Regions from separate parts of the Erwinia sp. TECH1 genome, predicted to be linked through region 2. Evidence: predicted binding sites of a transcription regulator. Region 2 holds the regulator's gene; each other region holds the start of a gene.

Region 1 (5,968 bases), 1.1 Mb from region 2:
GCGCAGGCGCTGGGCGTGCTGTGCGCCGCCGTGGTGCCGGGTTTGAGCGGGCTGGTGGTCGGTTCAATACTGATGGGCATTGGCTTTCTTAACCTGGTGTCGCTTTCGCTGCAATATGCCCGCGAGATGGCGCCACGCCATAGCCGGTATATGGCGGGTCTGCTGACCACCGGTTACGCTATCGGCCAGCTGGCCGGGCCGCTGGTTTCCGCACTTTCCACCACTTTTACCCATCGCCTCGAGCCAGCGCTTTACGTCGCGGGCGCGGGACTGCTGGTGGCCGGGCTGCTGGTCTGGCGGCGCGATCCCGGTGCTGCATGAAACAGTTTCAGGGTGGTTTAGCTTGATTCGCTGGATTAACGACGCGTTGTGTACCAAAATACGCCCTCTGAAATTGTACCGGTCCCGTCGGGACCGGCGTTACACCTGCTGGAGAATAGATCGCCATGGCTACGTTAAGTCAGGAAGCCACACTTGTTCACGAAGCGCTGCTTGCGCGTGGACTGGAAACACCCCTACGCTCGCCTGCGCGTGATATGGATGACGAAACCCGCAGGCGGCTGATCGCCGGGCACATGACCGAAGTCATGCAGCTGCTTAATCTTGATTTAGAAGATGACAGCCTGATGGAAACGCCGCACCGCATCGCTAAGATGTATGTGAATGAGGTGTTCTCCGGCCTGGACTACGCCAACTTCCCGAAAATCACCCTGATTGAAAACAAAATGAAGGTGGACGAAATGGTGACGGTGCGGGATATCACGCTGACCAGCACCTGCGAGCACCACTTTGTGATCATCGACGGCAAAGCGACGGTAGCCTATATCCCGAAAGATAAAGTGATTGGCCTGTCGAAGATTAACCGCATCGTGCAGTTTTTCTCTTCCCGTCCACAGGTACAGGAAAGGCTGACCCAGCAGATCCTGGTTGCGCTGCAAACGCTGCTTGGCACCAATAACGTCGCGGTTTCCATCGACGCGGTGCACTACTGCGTAAAAGCGCGCGGCATTCGTGATGCGACCAGCGCCACCACCACCACTTCACTGGGCGGCCTGTTCAAATCCAGCCAGAACACCCGTCAGGAGTTTCTGCGCGCCGTTCGCCACAGCTAAGCTACGGCGCGCCGTCGTAGCCAGTTGTTACCCTTCACCACAGTCAGGGCCTGCCGATGCCTCGTATTCAGACGCTGGATTTTATTCGGGGCATCGCCATTCTGGGGATCCTGCTGCTCAACATTAACGCCTTCGGTCTGCCGGGCGCCGCCTATCTGAACCCGGCGTGGCAGGGCAGCGTTACGCCGGGCGATGCCTGGACGTGGGCGCTGATCGATTTCTTTGCCCAGCTGAAATTCCTCGCGCTGTTTGCGCTGCTGTTTGGCGGCGGCTTGCAATTGCTGCTTTCGCGCGGCAAACGCTGGCTACAGGCGCGCCTGAGCTGGCTGGTGCTGCTCGGTTTTCTGCACTGTCTGCTGTTCTGGGAAGGGGACATCCTGCTGGATTACGGGCTGATTGGGCTGGTAGCCTGGCGGATGATCCGCGACGTCTCCTCGACGCGGCAGCTGTTTAATACCGGCGTGATGCTTTATATCGTGGGCTGCGGCGTGCTGCTGGTGTTCGGCCTGCTGTCGGGCCATCAGCCTAACAATTCCTGGCTGGCGGGGGCGGCGGATATTCAGTATGAAACCTTCTGGAAAACCCACGGCGGTTGGGAAGCGGTGCGCAACCGTCTCGATCTGCTCTCGTCAGGCCTGCTGTCGCTGGCGGCGCAGTACGGCTGGCAGCTGGCCGGCCTGATGCTGATTGGCGGCGCCTTGATGCGCAGCGGCTGGCTACAGGGGCGCTGGAGCCTGACCCACTACCGGCGCACTGCGCTGATGCTGCTGCTGCTGGCGGCCATCATCGAAATACCGGGCATTTATCTGCAGTGGGCTTGCGGCTGGGCATTTTATCCGTCAGCGTTCTATTTACAGCTGCCGCGCGAGCTGAGCGCGCCGCTTCAGGCTATCGGCTATGCCGCGCTTTGCTTTGGTTTCTGGCCTACGCTGGCCCGTTTTACCCTCACGCGCGCCATCAGCAGCGTAGGGCGGATGGCGCTGAGCAACTATTTACTGCAAACGCTGCTTTGCACCACGCTTTTTAACCATTTCGGCTGGTTCAACCGGCTCGATCGGCCGCAGCTGCTGGTGGTAGTGCTGCTGGTCTGGCTGGTAAATCTCCTCTTTTCGCTGTGCTGGCTGCGCTATTTCCGCCAGGGGCCGGTCGAATGGTGCTGGCGTCAGCTCACCCGTCTGAGCAGCCGCGACGTAATGTTACAAAAATGATAAGCGTCACAAATGTGACGGAAAGGGATGTAACCGTTTTCATCAGTGTGACCTGATTCACGCAGTCTTGCCTTGCCCTTTGTCAGAATAGCCCCGCAAACAACGCATCCGGGAGGGCTATGCAAACCTTATCTTCCACAGGCAGTCAGCCATGATCACCATTCGCGATGTAGCCCGTGAGGCTGGCGTGTCGGTGGCGACGGTTTCACGCGTGCTTAACCACAGCGCGGCGGTCACACAGGAAACGCGGGAAAAAGTGCTGGGCATCGTCGGCCAGCTGGGCTACCGACCCAACGCCAACGCGCAGGCGCTGGCTTCCCAGGTCAGCGATACCATCGGCGTGGTGGTGATGGACGTCTCCGATCCCTTCTTCGGCGCGCTGGTCAAAGCGGTGGATACCGTCGCGCAGCGTATGCAAAAACACGTACTTATCAACAACTCCTATCATCAGGCGGACAAAGAGCGGCACGCTATCGAGGTGCTGATCCGTCAGCGTTGCGGCGCGCTGATCGTTCATGCCAAAGCCCTGGCAGACGACGAGCTGGCCTCGCTGATGGATCAGGTGCCCGGCATGGTGCTGATCAACCGCGTAGTGCCGGGCTACGCGCACCGCTGCGTCTGCCTGGACAACGTCAGCGGCGCGCTGATGGCGATGCGCATGTTGCAACAGCAGGGCCACCGGCGCATCGGTTATCTGGGGTCGAGCCATACTATCGAAGATACAGACCAGCGACGCGCGGGCTGGCGGCAGGCGCTGGCCGAGCAGGCTACCCAGCCTGCCGAAAGCTGGATCGCCAGCGCCGAGCCGGATATGCAGGGCGGAGAGGCGGCGATGGTGGAGCTGCTGGGGCGTAATCTCCACCTCAGCGCCGTGTTCGCCTATAACGACAGCATGGCCGCCGGGGCGCTGACCGCGCTGAAAGATAACGGCATTGCGGTGCCGCAGCAGCTGTCGGTGATTGGCTTCGACGATATCCCCATTTCCCGCTATACCGACCCGCAGCTGACGACCGTCCGCTATCCTATTGTTTCCATGGCTAAACTGGCTACCGAACTGGCGTTGAAAGGCGCGGCGGGCCTGCTGGACGAGTCGGCCGGTCACTGCTTTATGCCAACGCTGGTGCGCCGTCATTCCGTCGCGCCCTGCCAAAGTGTGGCGGCGATCACTATACGCAACGATACCGCCATGTAACCGTTTTCAATCCGTGAGTAAGTTCACAGTTAATTAACATCTGCTTCACTAAGATGGCCGTGCCTGGCCGGGACAGAATAACAACACGGTCCGGCTGCACACGCATACCGACCCTACAAAGAACCGGAGAGAACAATGAAGAAGGCATTCACCCTCACAGCCCTGGTTGCCAGCATGATGTTTGGCGCAACGGCGCAGGCGGCCGATACCCGCATTGGCGTAACCATTTATAAATATGATGACAACTTTATGTCCGTGGTGCGCAAGGATATCGAGAAGGAAGCGAAAAACAGCAGCGGCATTCAGCTGCTGATGAACGATTCGCAGAACAGCCAGTCAACGCAAAACGATCAGATTGACGTGATGGTGGCGAAAGGCGTGAAGGCGCTGGCGATTAACCTTGTCGATCCGGCGGCGGCGGCGGTGGTTATCAGTAAAGCCAAAGCCAACGATATTCCGATTGTTTTCTTCAACAAAGAGCCTTCTGCTAAAGCGCTGGCCAGCTACGACAAGGCTTACTATGTCGGTACCGATTCTAAAGAGTCCGGCGTCAAGCAGGGCGAGCTGATTGAGAAACACTGGAAAGCCAATGCCAACTGGGATCTGAACAAAGACGGCGTGGTGCAGTTTGTGCTGCTGAAAGGCGAGCCGGGCCACCCGGATGCCGAAGCGCGTACCAAATACGTGATCGAAACCCTGAATAAAGACGGCCTGAAAACGCAGCAGCTGCATCTGGATACCGCCATGTGGGATACCGCTCAGGCAAAAGACAAGATGGACGCGTGGCTCTCCGGCCCGAACGGCAACAAAATCGAAGTGGTGATCGCCAATAACGATGCGATGGCGATGGGCGCGGTAGAAGCGCTGAAGGCGCATAACAAAACGTCCGTACCGGTCTTCGGCGTGGATGCGTTGCCGGAAGCGATGGCGATGGTGAAATCCGGCGCGATGGAAGGCACCGTGCTGAACGATGCGGAAAACCAGGCCAGAGCCACTTTTGAAATGGCGAAAAACCTGGCGGCGGGCAAACCGGCGACCGAAGGCACCAACTACAAGCTGGAAGGTAAAGTGGTGCGCGTGGCCTATGTGCCGGTTGATAAAGAGAACCTCGCTCAGTTCAGTAAATAAGTCTTTCCGGGCGCACTCGCGTCCGTTACCGGGCCCGTCGCAGAACGGGCCCGATCGTAAAACGATCCGCCAGGTAGAATTATGAGCAGCGATCAGGGGCAGTATCTGCTGGAAATGACTAACGTCAGCAAGTCCTTTCCGGGCGTAAAGGCGTTAGATAACGTTAATTTAAAAATTCGTCCCCATTCGGTTCACGCGCTGATGGGGGAAAACGGCGCGGGCAAATCGACTTTATTAAAATGCCTGTTTGGTATTTATAGCAAAGACACGGGAAGCATTCTTTTTCAGGGCAAAGAGATCGACTTTAAAAGTTCCAAAGAGGCGCTGGAAAACGGCGTATCTATGGTGCATCAGGAATTAAACCTGGTTTTACAGCGCACGGTCATGGATAACATGTGGCTGGGCCGCTATCCGCGAAAAGGCTTTTTCGTCGACCAGGATAAAATGTATCGCGATACCAAAGCCATTTTTGAAGAGCTGGATATTGATATCGATCCGCGCGACAAAGTGATTAACCTTTCCGTTTCGCAGATGCAGATGATAGAGATAGCTAAAGCGTTCTCTTATGATGCCAAAATTGTCATTATGGACGAGCCGACCTCTTCATTAACGGAAAAAGAAGTGAACCACCTGTTCACTATTATCCGTAAATTAAAAGATCGCGGCTGCGGCATAGTTTATATCTCCCACAAGATGGAAGAGATTTTCCAGCTGTGCGACGAAATTACTATTTTGCGCGACGGCCAGTGGATCGCTACCCAGCCGCTGGAAGGGCTGGATATGGATAAGATCATCGCCATGATGGTAGGGCGCTCGCTGAACCAGCGCTTCCCGGATAAGTCCAACGTGCCGGGCGAAACTATCCTGGAGGTGCGTAACCTTACCTCACTGCGCCAGCCGTCTATTCGCGATATTTCGTTCGATCTGCGCAAGGGCGAAATCCTTGGCGTGGCCGGGCTGGTGGGGGCTAAACGTACCGATATCGTGGAAACGCTGTTCGGCATCCGCGAAAAGTCCGGCGGCACCATTAAGCTGCACGGCAAAAAAATCAACAATAACTCGGCTAACGAAGCGATTAATCACGGCTTTGCGCTGGTGACGGAGGAGCGTCGCGCCACGGGGATTTATGCGTTTCTGGATATCGGTTTTAACTCGCTGATTTCAAATATTCGCAAATATAAAAACTCGATTGGCCTGCTGGATAATAACCGGATGAAAAGCGATACCCAATGGGTTATCGATGCCATGCGGGTAAAAACACCGGGACACGCGACCTCTATCGGCTCGCTTTCGGGCGGCAACCAGCAGAAAGTCATTATTGGCCGCTG
Region 2 (5,968 bases):
AGCCGCAGCTTGGCAGTTTTGGGGAACCTTTCATATACAGCAGAATCGGGTTTTCTGCGATCTGGCGCTCAATCTTCTCAATGGTGCTCATAAATGCCTTCCTCAATCGGCTACTTCGTGTCTGTATAGTGTAGCGAGTCTGCGAGCGTGATGAAAATGTCATTTTCAGTCGCCCGCTGACGCTACGGTCGGAAAACAAAATGTTAAAATACCATTTTCGGTCCGGCGGTGCTGCGTTAACTGTAAATATCAGCGGCAAATTTGCGCAGATAAATGTTTGAACAGGCTAAATTTTACAGCTTTTACCGCTTTGCGACGATTGAAACAAAAAAGGCCTTACTTTTTAGTAAAGAGTTCGATTAGAATCGTCCTGACTGACTGCCCAGGCGCAGATCTCCTTATTTAGCCATGCTCTTGCCACTGGCGGGAGCACAAACTGTTAATGGTAAAGATGCGTTTACTCATCACGTTGCTGATGCTGGCCTTTGCCCAGCTGTTTATGTCTGTGGCGCACGCATCGCCACACGCTGCCGTTAAAGCGGACCACCACAAAGCAGACAGCGCCACGCCTGCTCGTGAAGACGATCGCCGCAAGCGCCGCCCGGTGAAAACCTCTACACGTAAAGTAAAAGAAGCCAGCCCAACCAAAAGCCGTTCGCCCCTTGCTAAAAAGTTTAAGCTGCGCAAAAAAACGCAGACCGTCGCCGCTGCGCTGCCGCCCAAGAAACGCTATGGTCGTCATCGCTTGCGCAACGAAGAGACGGAAGCCTTAACCAGCGGCTCGGCCTCGGCCCCGCTTAAGCTCAGCAAAGCGCATCGCGCCCGCTATCAGAAAGCCCGCGAAACGGCGATGAGCAAGCTGATGAACCAGCTGGGCAAGCCCTATCTCTGGGGCGGCACCTCGCCCAAGACCGGTTTCGACTGTAGCGGTCTGGTCTGGTATGCCTATAAAGATCTGGTGAAGTTTAAGATCCCTCGCACCGCTAACGAAATGTACCATCTGCGGGATGCGGCTTCGATCAAGCGCAACGAGCTGGAAAAAGGCGATCTGGTATTTTTCAGCATCAACGGCCGCGCCTCGGCGGATCACGTTGGCGTTTACCTGGGCAACGGCAAGTTTATCCAGTCGCCGCGTACCGGCAAGGATATCCAGGTGAGTATGCTCAGCGAAGATTACTGGGAGCAGCACTACGTCGGCGCTCGCCGCGTCATGACGCCGAAAACTATCCGCTAGCCCACTCAGCAGGCTGGAGGCCCGGATCGCGCAAACGATCCGGGCCGGTTTACTCTTATTTGCGCAAAATTTTCGCCTGTTGCCCTAAAACCCTCGTGTTCTGCGCCTGCTCTTGTTAGAATCCACGGTTTGTTGCGCAACAGGCATTTAGCCGACATGATGTTCTGCTCAAGTCTGTTTCGCCACCCTGAACTCCCTCCTGTTATAACCATTCCGCAACAAATTATGCGCAACTTATATCAGGATTATCATCATTCCAGGCAATCGTTTAACAAACCGCTTTTCAGTGACTTACTGAACAGCGCAGGAGTCTTTTTCCATGGCAACCATAAAAGATGTGGCCAAACGCGCCGGTGTCTCAACCACCACGGTGTCCCACGTCATTAATAAAACCCGCTTTGTCGCTGAAGACACGCGGGAAGCCGTCTGGGCAGCGATCAAAGCGCTGCACTATTCGCCCAGCGCCGTGGCCCGCAGCCTGAAGGTCAATAACACCAAAACCATTGGCCTGCTGGCGACCTCCAGCGAGGCGCCCTATTTCGCCGAAATTATTGAGGCGGTTGAACACAGCTGTTTTGCCAAAGGCTATACGCTGATTTTGGGCAACGCGCATAACGAACTGGAAAAGCAGCAGGCCTATCTGTCGATGATGGCGCAAAAACGCGTCGATGGCCTGCTGGTCATGTGCGCCGAGTACCCGGATGAGCTGATTAAGATGCTGGAAGATCACCGCAACATCCCGATGGTCGTCATGGACTGGGGCGAGTCGCGCGGCGATTTTACCGACACTATTCTCGATAACGCTTTTGAAGGCGGTTATCTGGCAGGCCGCTATCTGATCGATCGCGGCCACCGCGATATCGGCGTGATCCCGGGCCATATGGAGCGCAATACCGGCGGCGGTCGTCATGCCGGCTTCCTCAAGGCGCTGAACGAAGCGGGGATTACGCTGCGCGAAGAGTGGCTGGTTCAGGGCGATTTTGAGCCGGAATCGGGCTATCGCGCCATGCAGCAGCTGCTGGCGCAAAAACAGCGTCCTACCGCGGTATTCTGCGGCGGCGACGTGATGGCGATGGGCGCGATTTGCGCCGCAGACGAGATGGGCCTGCGCGTACCGCAGGATATTTCGGTGATCGGGTATGATAACGTGCGCAACTCGCGCTACTTTACCCCCGCGCTGACCACCGTCCACCAGCCGAAAGAGCGTCTGGGCGCAACGGCCTTCAATATGCTGCTCGATCGTATTACCAGCAAACGCGAAGAGCCGCAGACGATTGAAGTGCATCCGACGCTGATTGAACGTCGCTCCGTAGCGGACGGCCCTTTCCTCGACTACCGTCGCTAAGCGCACGGGCGGCCATCCGCTGCCCGTCTTTTACGCCTCCCGCAGCCATTCGCTGTTCAGCGTTTCCGTTTCGCCTAAATAATCCAGCAGCCAGCGCAGCGCTGGCGACGCCTGCTGTTCCGACCAGCTGACGCAGCAGGGGCTATCCGGAAAAGGCGGATCCAGCCTCAGTTCGCACAGCGAGCCGTTTTGCAGCAGCGGTTGCGCAAGATGCCCCGGCACCATGCCGACACACAGCCCGGCCAGCAGGCAATCAAACGCGCTCTCCCAGTCCGGCGCGACCAGCCGTCGCTGATTATCCAGCGTCCAGGTGGTTCTTTTCGGCAGCGCGCGCGAGGTATCTTCCAGCACCAGCGAAGGCCACTCCCGGATCGCCTCCTCGCTAACCTTCTCCCGGTGTTGCGCAAGCGGATGATCCGCCTTCACCACGCAGCGCCAGTTGAGCATTCCCATATTGCGAAAGGCGAAGCGTCCGCCGACCGGAATGGCCTGCGTCGCGCCTATCGCCACGTCAACCCGGCCGTCGGCCAGCGCATCCCATACGCCGTTGAATACCTCCGGTGAAAGATGCAGTTCCATATCGGGAAAATGTCGGTAAAAATCCACCACCAGCTGGCGCGTACGCGCGGTTTTAACAATGCGATCGACGGCAATATTCAGCTGGCCGCGCCAGCCGTTGGCGACCTGCTGACACTGGCGTCGCGTGGCAAGCATTTTTTTGATAACACTCCGCCCTTCCTGAATAAAGACCTCGCCCGCCGCCGTTAAGACCACGTCCCGGTGACGCCGCTCGAACAGCGGCACCGCCAGCCACTCTTCCAGCTGGCGCACGGTATAGCTGATGGCGGACGGAACGCGATGCAGCTCCGCCGCTGCGGCGGTAAAGCTGCCGGTTCGGGCGACCGCATCAATCACCTCAAGCGAGTGTTCTGACCACATATTCTTCCTGCAAAATTTTTGAACGCAAGACGCAAATATTACCGTTTCACAACCGCTATCGCACTCTTTTACACTGCCGTCCGCTATTCACCTGATAAAAAAGAGCAAAATCTCATGCCGTCGAAAGGATTTTTACTTTACCTCGCGCTGCTCAGCGTTGCGGGTTTTCTTGCCACCGATATGTATCTGCCCGCCTTTACGGCGATGCAGCAGGATTTGCAAACCGAAGCGGGCGTCATCAGCGCCAGCCTCAGCCTGTTCCTGGCCGGGTTTGCCAGCGCGCAGCTGTTCTGGGGGCCGCTTTCCGACCGCATTGGCCGCAAGCCGGTGCTGTTGATGGGGCTGGGGCTGTTTGCCGTCAGCTGCGGCGCAATGTGGTGGGCGGAATCCACCACCATGCTGCTGACGCTGCGCTTTTTACAGGCGGTAGGCATTTGCGCCGCCGCCGTCAGCTGGCAGGCGCTGGTAATCGATCGCTATTCCGGCGCGCAGGCCAACCGCGTGTTTGCCACTATTATGCCGCTGGTGGCGCTGTCGCCGGCGCTGGCCCCGCTGCTGGGTGCCTGGCTGCTGAACCACTTTGCCTGGCGGTCGATTTTCCTGGCGCTGCTGCTGCTGGCCCTGATCCTGCTGGTCGCCACGCTTTTTCTGTCGACGCCTGCGCCAAAAGAGCATAAAGAAGAGGCGAAAGTAGGTTTCTTCACGCTGCTGAAGTCACCGATCTGGAGCGGCAACGTGCTGATTTACGCCGCCTGCTCCGCCAGCTTTTTCGCCTGGCTGACCGGTTCGCCATTTATTCTGGCCGAACTGGGCATGTCGCCGGGCGATATCGGCCTTAGCTACGTGCCGCAGACGCTGGCCTTTCTCGCCGGCGGCTACGGCTGTCGGGCGCTGCTGAAGCAGACCGAAGGCGCTTCGCTGCTGCCCTGGCTGCTGACGCTGTATGCCCTCAGCGTGGGCGCGTTTTTCATCGCCGCACAGGTGGAAACGCCTTCGACCTGGGCGCTGCTGCTGCCGTTTTGCGGTATGGCGCTGGCCAACGGCGCTATCTATCCGATTGTGGTGGCGAATGCGCTGCTGCCTTTTCCGCAGGCCAGCGGTAAAGCAGCCGCGCTGCAAAACACGCTGCAGCTTGGTCTCTGCTTCGTCGCCAGCATGATTGTTTCCGGTTTTATTGCTAACCCGCTCGCCACCACGTCGCTGGTCATGCTCAGTACTGTGTTTTTGACAATTATTGGCTATATTTTACAAAGGACGACGTTAGCCAACGCTCCCCTGACCCACGCTCAGAGCCGTCGTTAACTGGCTGAATCTATTTAGTTAGCGTCCTAACGATAAGGCGTTGAATATTGCCTGAGGTGAGCATATACTCAATTTCAGGCAATAATTCATAACAACTTTGTATCATTTTTTTGATTCCTGACAGGGTTGTCCGGGTGTTCTCTTTTGTGGCAGGCGTCACCCTCATTCTGTAGGTTTCAGTTCAATCCTCTGTAACGCCGGATATCAGGCGCACGGCTAAGCGTGCGTTTTCTCAAACCCTGTGGAAATTGATGATTCTTTTTCTCAGGTTTCAATCACGAAGGGTGATGGGGAAGCTATGAGTTCATCGTGTATAGAAGAAGTGAGCCTGGAAGAAAATCAGTGGTATCGAATCGCCCAGGAAATGTTACGCAACGCGGATATCGAAATTAACGGCACCCGTCCCTGGGATATTCAGGTGACCCATCCCGATTTTTTTAAACGCGTGATGCAGGAAGGGTCGCTGGGCCTGGGCGAAAGCTATATGGACGGCTGGTGGGAGTGCGAGCAGCTGGATATGTTTTTTCACCGCGTGCTGCTGGCTAAGCTGGATCAGCAGCTTCCTCGCCATTTTAAAGATACGCTGCGCATCGCCGCCGCGCGCCTCACTAATCTGCAATCCCGCAAGCGCGCCTGGATTGTCGGCAAAGAGCATTATGACCTTGGTAATGACCTTTTTACGCTGATGCTTGACCCCTACATGCAATACTCCTGCGGCTACTGGAAAGAGGCGGAAACGCTGGAGCAGGCGCAGCAGGCTAAATTAAAAATGATCTTCGAGAAACTTCAGCTGGAACCCGGTATGTCGCTGCTTGATATCGGCTGCGGCTGGGGCGGGCTGGCGGCTTATGCGGCGCGGCATTACAACGTCAAGGTGACTGGCGTGACGATCTCCGCCGAGCAGCAGAAGCTGGCGCAGCAACGTGGTGAAGGGCTGGACGTCACCATCCTGCTACAGGATTACCGTGACCTCGATCAGCAGTTTGACCGCATCGTTTCCGTTGGTATGTTTGAGCACGTCGGGCCAAAAAATTACGCCACTTACTTTAACGTGGTCGATCGCAATCTGAAGCCGGACGGCATCTTTTTGCTGCATACCATTGGTGCGAACAAAACGGACGATAATGTCGATCCGTGGATCGATAAAT
Region 3 (5,968 bases), 1.2 Mb from region 2:
GGAAAGCTGGATGGCCGAGCTGCTGGCGGCGAAAGATCGCACGCTGGCGGCGGCAACGGCGCGGGCCGAAGGGCTTTATCTGGTCGCGGTCGATTACCCGGAACGTTATGATTTACCCCGTCCGCCGATGGGGCCGCTATTCCTCGAGGATTAACGCATTAAGGAACCTGTATGGAAGTGATTCACACCGTCATCGACTTTATTTTGCACATTGATGTGCATCTGCAGGCGATGGTTGCACAGTATGGCGTCTGGATTTATGCCATTTTGTTTTTGATTCTGTTTTGCGAGACGGGGCTGGTGGTGACGCCTTTCCTGCCCGGCGATTCGCTGCTGTTTGTGGCGGGTGCGCTGGCGGCTATCCCGGACAGCGCGCTGAACGTGCACGTGATGGCGCTGCTGCTTTGCGTGGCGGCGATTGTCGGCGATGCGGTGAATTACACCATCGGACGCCTGTTCGGCAATAAGCTGTTCAGCAATCCGAACTCAAAAGTTTTCCGCCGCAGCTACCTGGATAAAACGCATCAGTTCTATGAGCGTCACGGCGGCAAAACGATTATCCTGGCGCGCTTTGTGCCGATAGTCCGCACCTTTGCGCCGTTCGTCGCCGGTATGGGCAAAATGTCCTATCGCCATTTTGCGCTGTTCAACGTGGCGGGCGGTATTCTTTGGGTGGTGCTGTTCTCTTATGCCGGCTACTTCTTCGGCAACCTGCCTGCTATCCAGCAAAATCTGCACTATCTGATCGTCGCTATTATTCTGGTTTCGGTTCTGCCAGGCGTGGTGGAAGTGTTACGTCATCGCCGCGCGGCGCGTCAGCAGAAGCCGCAATAGCCTCTCTGTTATCGTCCGTCCGCCGGTAGCGGCGGCGGACGAGTTCCTTCCTGATGCTTTTGCTCATAAAATACGTTTTCATGGTCGTTGCTGACCGCTTCGCGGCATGATAAATAAACAGCCCGGCCCGCCCGTGCGCGGTGGCGCAAAAGGGAAACGCGGGCCGTTGACGAATTGGTAGCGCGCAAAACGGTTTTATGATGTAATACCGCCTAATTCTCAGGCGATAATCTGTGTTAAGTATCTGATTTAGCACAATAAACAACATAACAGGTCATCAATGAGCTGGATTGAAAGAATTCTCAACAAGAGCACAATCACCCCATCGCGCAAAGCCAGCATTCCGGAAGGCGTCTGGACCAAATGCGACAGCTGCGGCCAGGTTCTCTACCGTGCCGAGCTGGAACGCAATCTGGAAGTTTGCCCGAAATGCGATCACCATATGCGTATGCACGGACGTGACCGTCTGCACAGCCTGCTGGACGAAGGTTCGATGACCGAACTGGGCAGCGAGCTGGAACCGAAAGATGTGCTCAAGTTCCGGGATTCCAAAAAATACAAGGATCGTCTGGCCGCGGCGCAGAAAGACACCGGCGAGAAAGACGCGCTGATTGTGATGAAAGGCACGCTGCACGGCATGCCGGTTGTGACGGCCGCGTTTGAGTTCTCCTTTATGGGCGGCTCGATGGGCTCCGTGGTTGGCGCTCGCTTTGTGCGTGCCGTTGAGCAGGCGCTGGAAGACAACTGCCCGCTGATCTGCTTCTCCGCCTCCGGCGGCGCCCGTATGCAGGAAGCGCTGATGTCGCTGATGCAGATGGCGAAAACCAGCGCCGCGCTGGCGAAAATGCAGGCGCGCGGTCTGCCTTATATCTCCGTGCTGACCGATCCGACCATGGGCGGCGTTTCCGCCAGCTTCGCCATGCTGGGCGATCTGAACATCGCCGAGCCTAAAGCGCTGATTGGCTTTGCCGGCCCACGCGTGATCGAACAGACCGTGCGTGAAAAACTGCCGCCGGGCTTCCAGCGCAGCGAATTTTTAATCGAGAAGGGCGCTATCGACATGATCGTGCGCCGTCCGGTGATGCGCTTTAAGCTCGCCTCCGTGCTGGCGAAGATGATGAATCTGCCGGCGCCGCAGGAAGAGCGCGTGCCAGAGGTGGAAGAGGCGCCGCAAAGCCCTGAAGCCTGACCGATGTCCGAAAGGGCGCGCGTCGCCCTTTCACCAATGAACCGTAACTTGTGAACGGGATACATGGATACTCTTCCTCAAGCCACGTCGCCTCTGGCCACGTGGCTTCATTATCTTGAGAATCTGCATTCTCAGGCTATCGAACTCGGGCTGGCGCGCGTTCAGCGCGTCGCCGCACGGCTTGACCTTCTTAAACCTGCTCCGTTTGTTTTTACCGTCGCCGGCACCAACGGCAAAGGCACCACCTGCCGGACGCTGGAAACGCTGCTGATGGCCGCCGGCTATCGCGTCGGCGTCTACAGCTCGCCGCACCTGGTGCGCTATACCGAACGCGTGCGCATTCAGGGGCTTGAGCTGGCCGAAGCGGAGCATACCGCCTCATTTGCCGATATTGAAAAAGGGCGCGGCGACACTTCGCTGACCTATTTCGAGTACGGTACGCTTTCCGCGCTCTGGCTGTTTAAGCGTGCGCAGCTTGATGTGGTGATCCTGGAAGTGGGGCTGGGTGGCCGCCTGGACGCGACCAATATCGTGGATGCCGACGTATCGGTAATCACCAGCATCGCGCTCGATCATACCGACTGGCTTGGCCCGGATCGTGAAAGCATTGGCCGCGAAAAAGCGGGCGTCTTTCGTGGCGGCAAGCCTGCTATCGTTGGCGAACCTGATATGCCGCATACCATTGGCGAAGTGGCCGATGAGCTGGGCGCGCAGTTATTGAAGCGTGGTCGCGACTGGTCTTACCGCGTTGGCGGGCACGACTGGAGCTTTACCGACGCGCGGGGCACGCTGAACGGCCTGCCGATGCCGCAGGTGCCGCTGCCGAATGCCGCCACCGCGCTGGCCGCGCTGCGCGCATCATCGTTAAAAGTTGATGACGCCACGCTTTACGAGCTGGACAAAGCGATTTTGCCCGGTCGTTTTCAGACCGTTGCACAATCGCCGCGCATTATTCTGGATGTCGCGCATAATCCTCATGCGGCTGGCTACCTGGCCGAACGCCTGGGCGAGCTGCCGAAAGCCGGAAAGGTCCATGCGGTGGTCGGCATGCTGCACGACAAAGATATCGCCGGGACGCTGGCCTGCCTGGCGCCGCAGGTCGACTACTGGTACTGCGCGCCGCTGGCAGGGCCACGAGGCGCAAGCGCGGAGCAGCTGCTGGCGCATTTGCCGGGCGCGCAGGCCTGTGCCAGCGTGGCGGCGGCGTTTGACCAGGCGCGGCGACAGGCCGGGCCGCAGGATATCGTGCTGGTGTGCGGTTCTTTCCACACCGTAGCGCAGGTAATGGAAACGATGGAAACGGAGAGTGGCAGTGGCAAGTAAGTTTCAAAATCGTTTGGTCGGAACGGTGATCATCGTGGCGCTGGGCGTTATCGTGCTGCCGGGCCTGCTGGACGGTAAGAAAAAGCACTATAAAGAAGAGTTCGCCGCGATCCCGCTGGTGCCTAAGCCTGGCGATCAGCAGGAAACGGAGATGGTGCCGCCGGTCACGCAGTCGCTGCCAGCCCAGCCGCCGGAAGGCGCGGGCACAGCGATAGCGGGCCAGACCAATGAAAATACCTCGCAGGCTGAAAGCGGCTCTACCGCGCCGCAGGCGGGCAACCAGCCGACCGTGGTGTCGCCGCCGCCGGTAAGTCATGTTGTGACGGAAAAACCGGTCGAAAAACCCAAAGCGCAGCCAAAACCCGTAGAGAAGCCGAAGGCGGAACCTAAGCCGGTAGCGAAGCCGGAAACCAAACCGGAACCGAAACCGGAGCCGAAGCCCGTACAGCAGGAGAGCGCGCCGGCAGGTCAGGCGTGGGTCGTGCAGCTGGGGGCGCTGAAGAACGCCGCTAAGGTTAACGAAATCGTCGCCTCGCTGCGCCTTTCCGGCTATCGCGCCTTTACGGTGCCGTCAACGCCGGTGCAGGGCCAGATTACCCGCGTTTATGTCGGGCCGGACGCTTCAAAAGCGAAGATGCAGGCCGCCGTGGGCGAGCTGAAAGGCATCTCCGGACTGAGCGGCGTGGTAAAGCCTTATAGCGCACGTTAGATTGTTGCTATCGCAGCAAGAGACGGCGCCTTTCAGGCGCTGAAATCGGGCTGTCGTTGTGCCGTTTCAGGCGAGGCGGCAGCCCGTAAAACAAAGTAAATCAAACAGTTGCCGGGACGAGTCGGCCAGCCTGTTTTCCCGTTATCTCTGCAGGTTTTGCGCTGGTTTTTTTCACGCCCGGTTTTCATCAGGACGGTTAAGGAAAAGCTACGCAAACGTTTTCTTTTTCTGTTAGAATTCGCCCCGAACTCAGGTTGTGTCCCTGTGCTGCCCGTGCCGACGCGGCAGACAGCAGAGGGATGCAGCCTGATCAGAGGCACAGTCGCTGGAAGAGTTCATGGTCTGGATAGATTACGTCATTATTGCGGTTATTGGTTTTTCGGCTCTTGTCAGCCTGATCCGCGGGTTCGTTCGGGAAGCACTTTCGCTCGTCACCTGGGGTTGCGCATTTTTTGTCGCCAGTCATTATTACTCCTTCCTTGCTGTCTGGTTCACAGGTTTTGAAGACGAACTGGTTCGAAATGGAATCGCCATCGCGGCATTGTTTATCGCCACGCTGATTGTCGGCGCGATAGTCAACTATGTGATTGGCTCGCTGGTTGAAAAAACCGGCCTGTCGGGAACCGACAGGGTGCTGGGAGTCTGTTTCGGGGCATTACGCGGCGTACTGATTGTGTCGGCCATGCTGTTTTTCCTTGATACCTTCACCGGCTTTTCCAAAAGCCCGGACTGGCAGCAGTCCCAGCTGATTCCCCAGTTTAGCTATATAATCAGGTGGTTTTTTGACTACCTGAAAAGCACGTCGAGTTTTTTACCCCGGTAATTGAGCCGGGGTTGCGGCTTATGAGGAAATGACCACATGTGCGGTATTGTCGGGATCGCCGGTTTTATGCCGGTCAACCAGTCGATTTATGATGCGTTAACGGTGCTGCAGCACCGTGGCCAGGATGCCGCAGGCATCGTTACCATTGATGCCCTGAACTGCTTCCGCCTGCGTAAAGCAAACGGCCTGGTGAGCGATGTTTTTGAAGCCCGCCATATGCAGCGTTTGCAGGGCAATATGGGGATCGGCCACGTCCGCTACCCGACCGCCGGAAGCTCCAGCGCTTCTGAAGCGCAGCCCTTCTACGTTAACTCGCCTTACGGCATTACGCTTGCGCACAACGGTAACCTGACCAACGCCCACGAGCTGCGCAAGCAGCTGTTTGAAAGCGGCCGCCGTCACGTGAACACCACTTCCGATTCGGAAATCCTGCTGAATATTTTCGCCACCGAGCTGGATCGTTTTCAGCACTATCCGCTGGAAGCGGAGAACATCTTCGCGGCGGTGGCGGCGGTGCACCAGCACGTGCGCGGCGCTTATGCCTGCGTAGCGATGATTATCGGCCACGGCCTGGTCGCCTTCCGCGATCCCAACGGCATCCGTCCGCTGGTTATCGGCAAGCGCGCAATGAAGGACGGCCGCAGCGAGTATATGGTGGCTTCCGAAAGCGTGGCGCTGGATACGCTGGGCTTTGAGTTCCTGCGCGACGTGGCGCCGGGCGAAGCGGTTTACGTCACTGAGAAAGGGCAGCTGTTCACCCGTCAATGCGCGGAAAACCCCAAATGCAACCCGTGCCTGTTCGAGTACGTCTATTTTGCCCGCCCGGATTCCTTCCTGGACAAAATTTCCGTATACAGCGCCCGCGTGCGCATGGGCACCAAGCTGGGCGAAAAGATCGCCCGCGAATGGGAAGACCTGGATATTGACGTGGTGATCCCGATCCCGGAAACCTCCTGCGATATCGCGCTGGAAATGGCGCGCATTCTGGACAAGCCTTACCGTCAGGGTTTTGTGAAAAACCGCTACGTGGGCCGCACCTTTATTATGCCGGGCCAGCACCAGCGCCGCAGCGCGGTGCGCCGCAAGCTGA

What was found. Region 2 encodes PurR, which represses purine synthesis genes. Its sites were predicted from a motif close to CANGCAAACGTTTGCNTG; they were not measured.
Region 1: a site for PurR is predicted at 2,347-2,364, ahead of galS (HTH-type transcriptional regulator GalS). Genes of this name have one in related genera too.
Region 3: a site for PurR is predicted at 4,264-4,281, ahead of cvpA (colicin V production protein). Genes of this name have one in related genera too.

What each region holds. Positions count from the first base shown of each region.
Region 1 is NZ_JBSRZK010000001.1:3,185,085-3,191,052, reverse strand. It holds gene ACVWZ0_RS15020 (YbfB/YjiJ family MFS transporter) at 1-321, shown strand, start outside; gene folE (GTP cyclohydrolase I FolE) at 447-1,112, shown strand; gene yeiB (DUF418 domain-containing protein YeiB) at 1,169-2,320, shown strand; gene galS (HTH-type transcriptional regulator GalS) at 2,472-3,512, shown strand; gene mglB (galactose/glucose ABC transporter substrate-binding protein MglB) at 3,648-4,640, shown strand; gene mglA (galactose/methyl galactoside ABC transporter ATP-binding protein MglA) at 4,722-5,968, shown strand, end outside.
Region 2 is NZ_JBSRZK010000001.1:2,104,391-2,110,358, reverse strand. It holds gene ACVWZ0_RS09945 (Grx4 family monothiol glutaredoxin) at 1-91, opposite strand, end outside; gene ACVWZ0_RS09940 (C40 family peptidase) at 452-1,234, shown strand; gene purR (HTH-type transcriptional repressor PurR) at 1,554-2,579, shown strand; gene punR (DNA-binding transcriptional activator PunR) at 2,610-3,518, opposite strand; gene punC (purine nucleoside transporter PunC) at 3,633-4,820, shown strand; gene cfa (cyclopropane fatty acyl phospholipid synthase) at 5,119-5,968, shown strand, end outside.
Region 3 is NZ_JBSRZK010000001.1:3,333,262-3,339,229, reverse strand. It holds gene truA (tRNA pseudouridine(38-40) synthase TruA) at 1-154, shown strand, start outside; gene ACVWZ0_RS15580 (DedA family protein) at 172-834, shown strand; gene accD (acetyl-CoA carboxylase, carboxyltransferase subunit beta) at 1,115-2,023, shown strand; gene folC (bifunctional tetrahydrofolate synthase/dihydrofolate synthase) at 2,087-3,346, shown strand; gene dedD (cell division protein DedD) at 3,336-4,055, shown strand; gene cvpA (colicin V production protein) at 4,393-4,878, shown strand; gene purF (amidophosphoribosyltransferase) at 4,915-5,968, shown strand, end outside.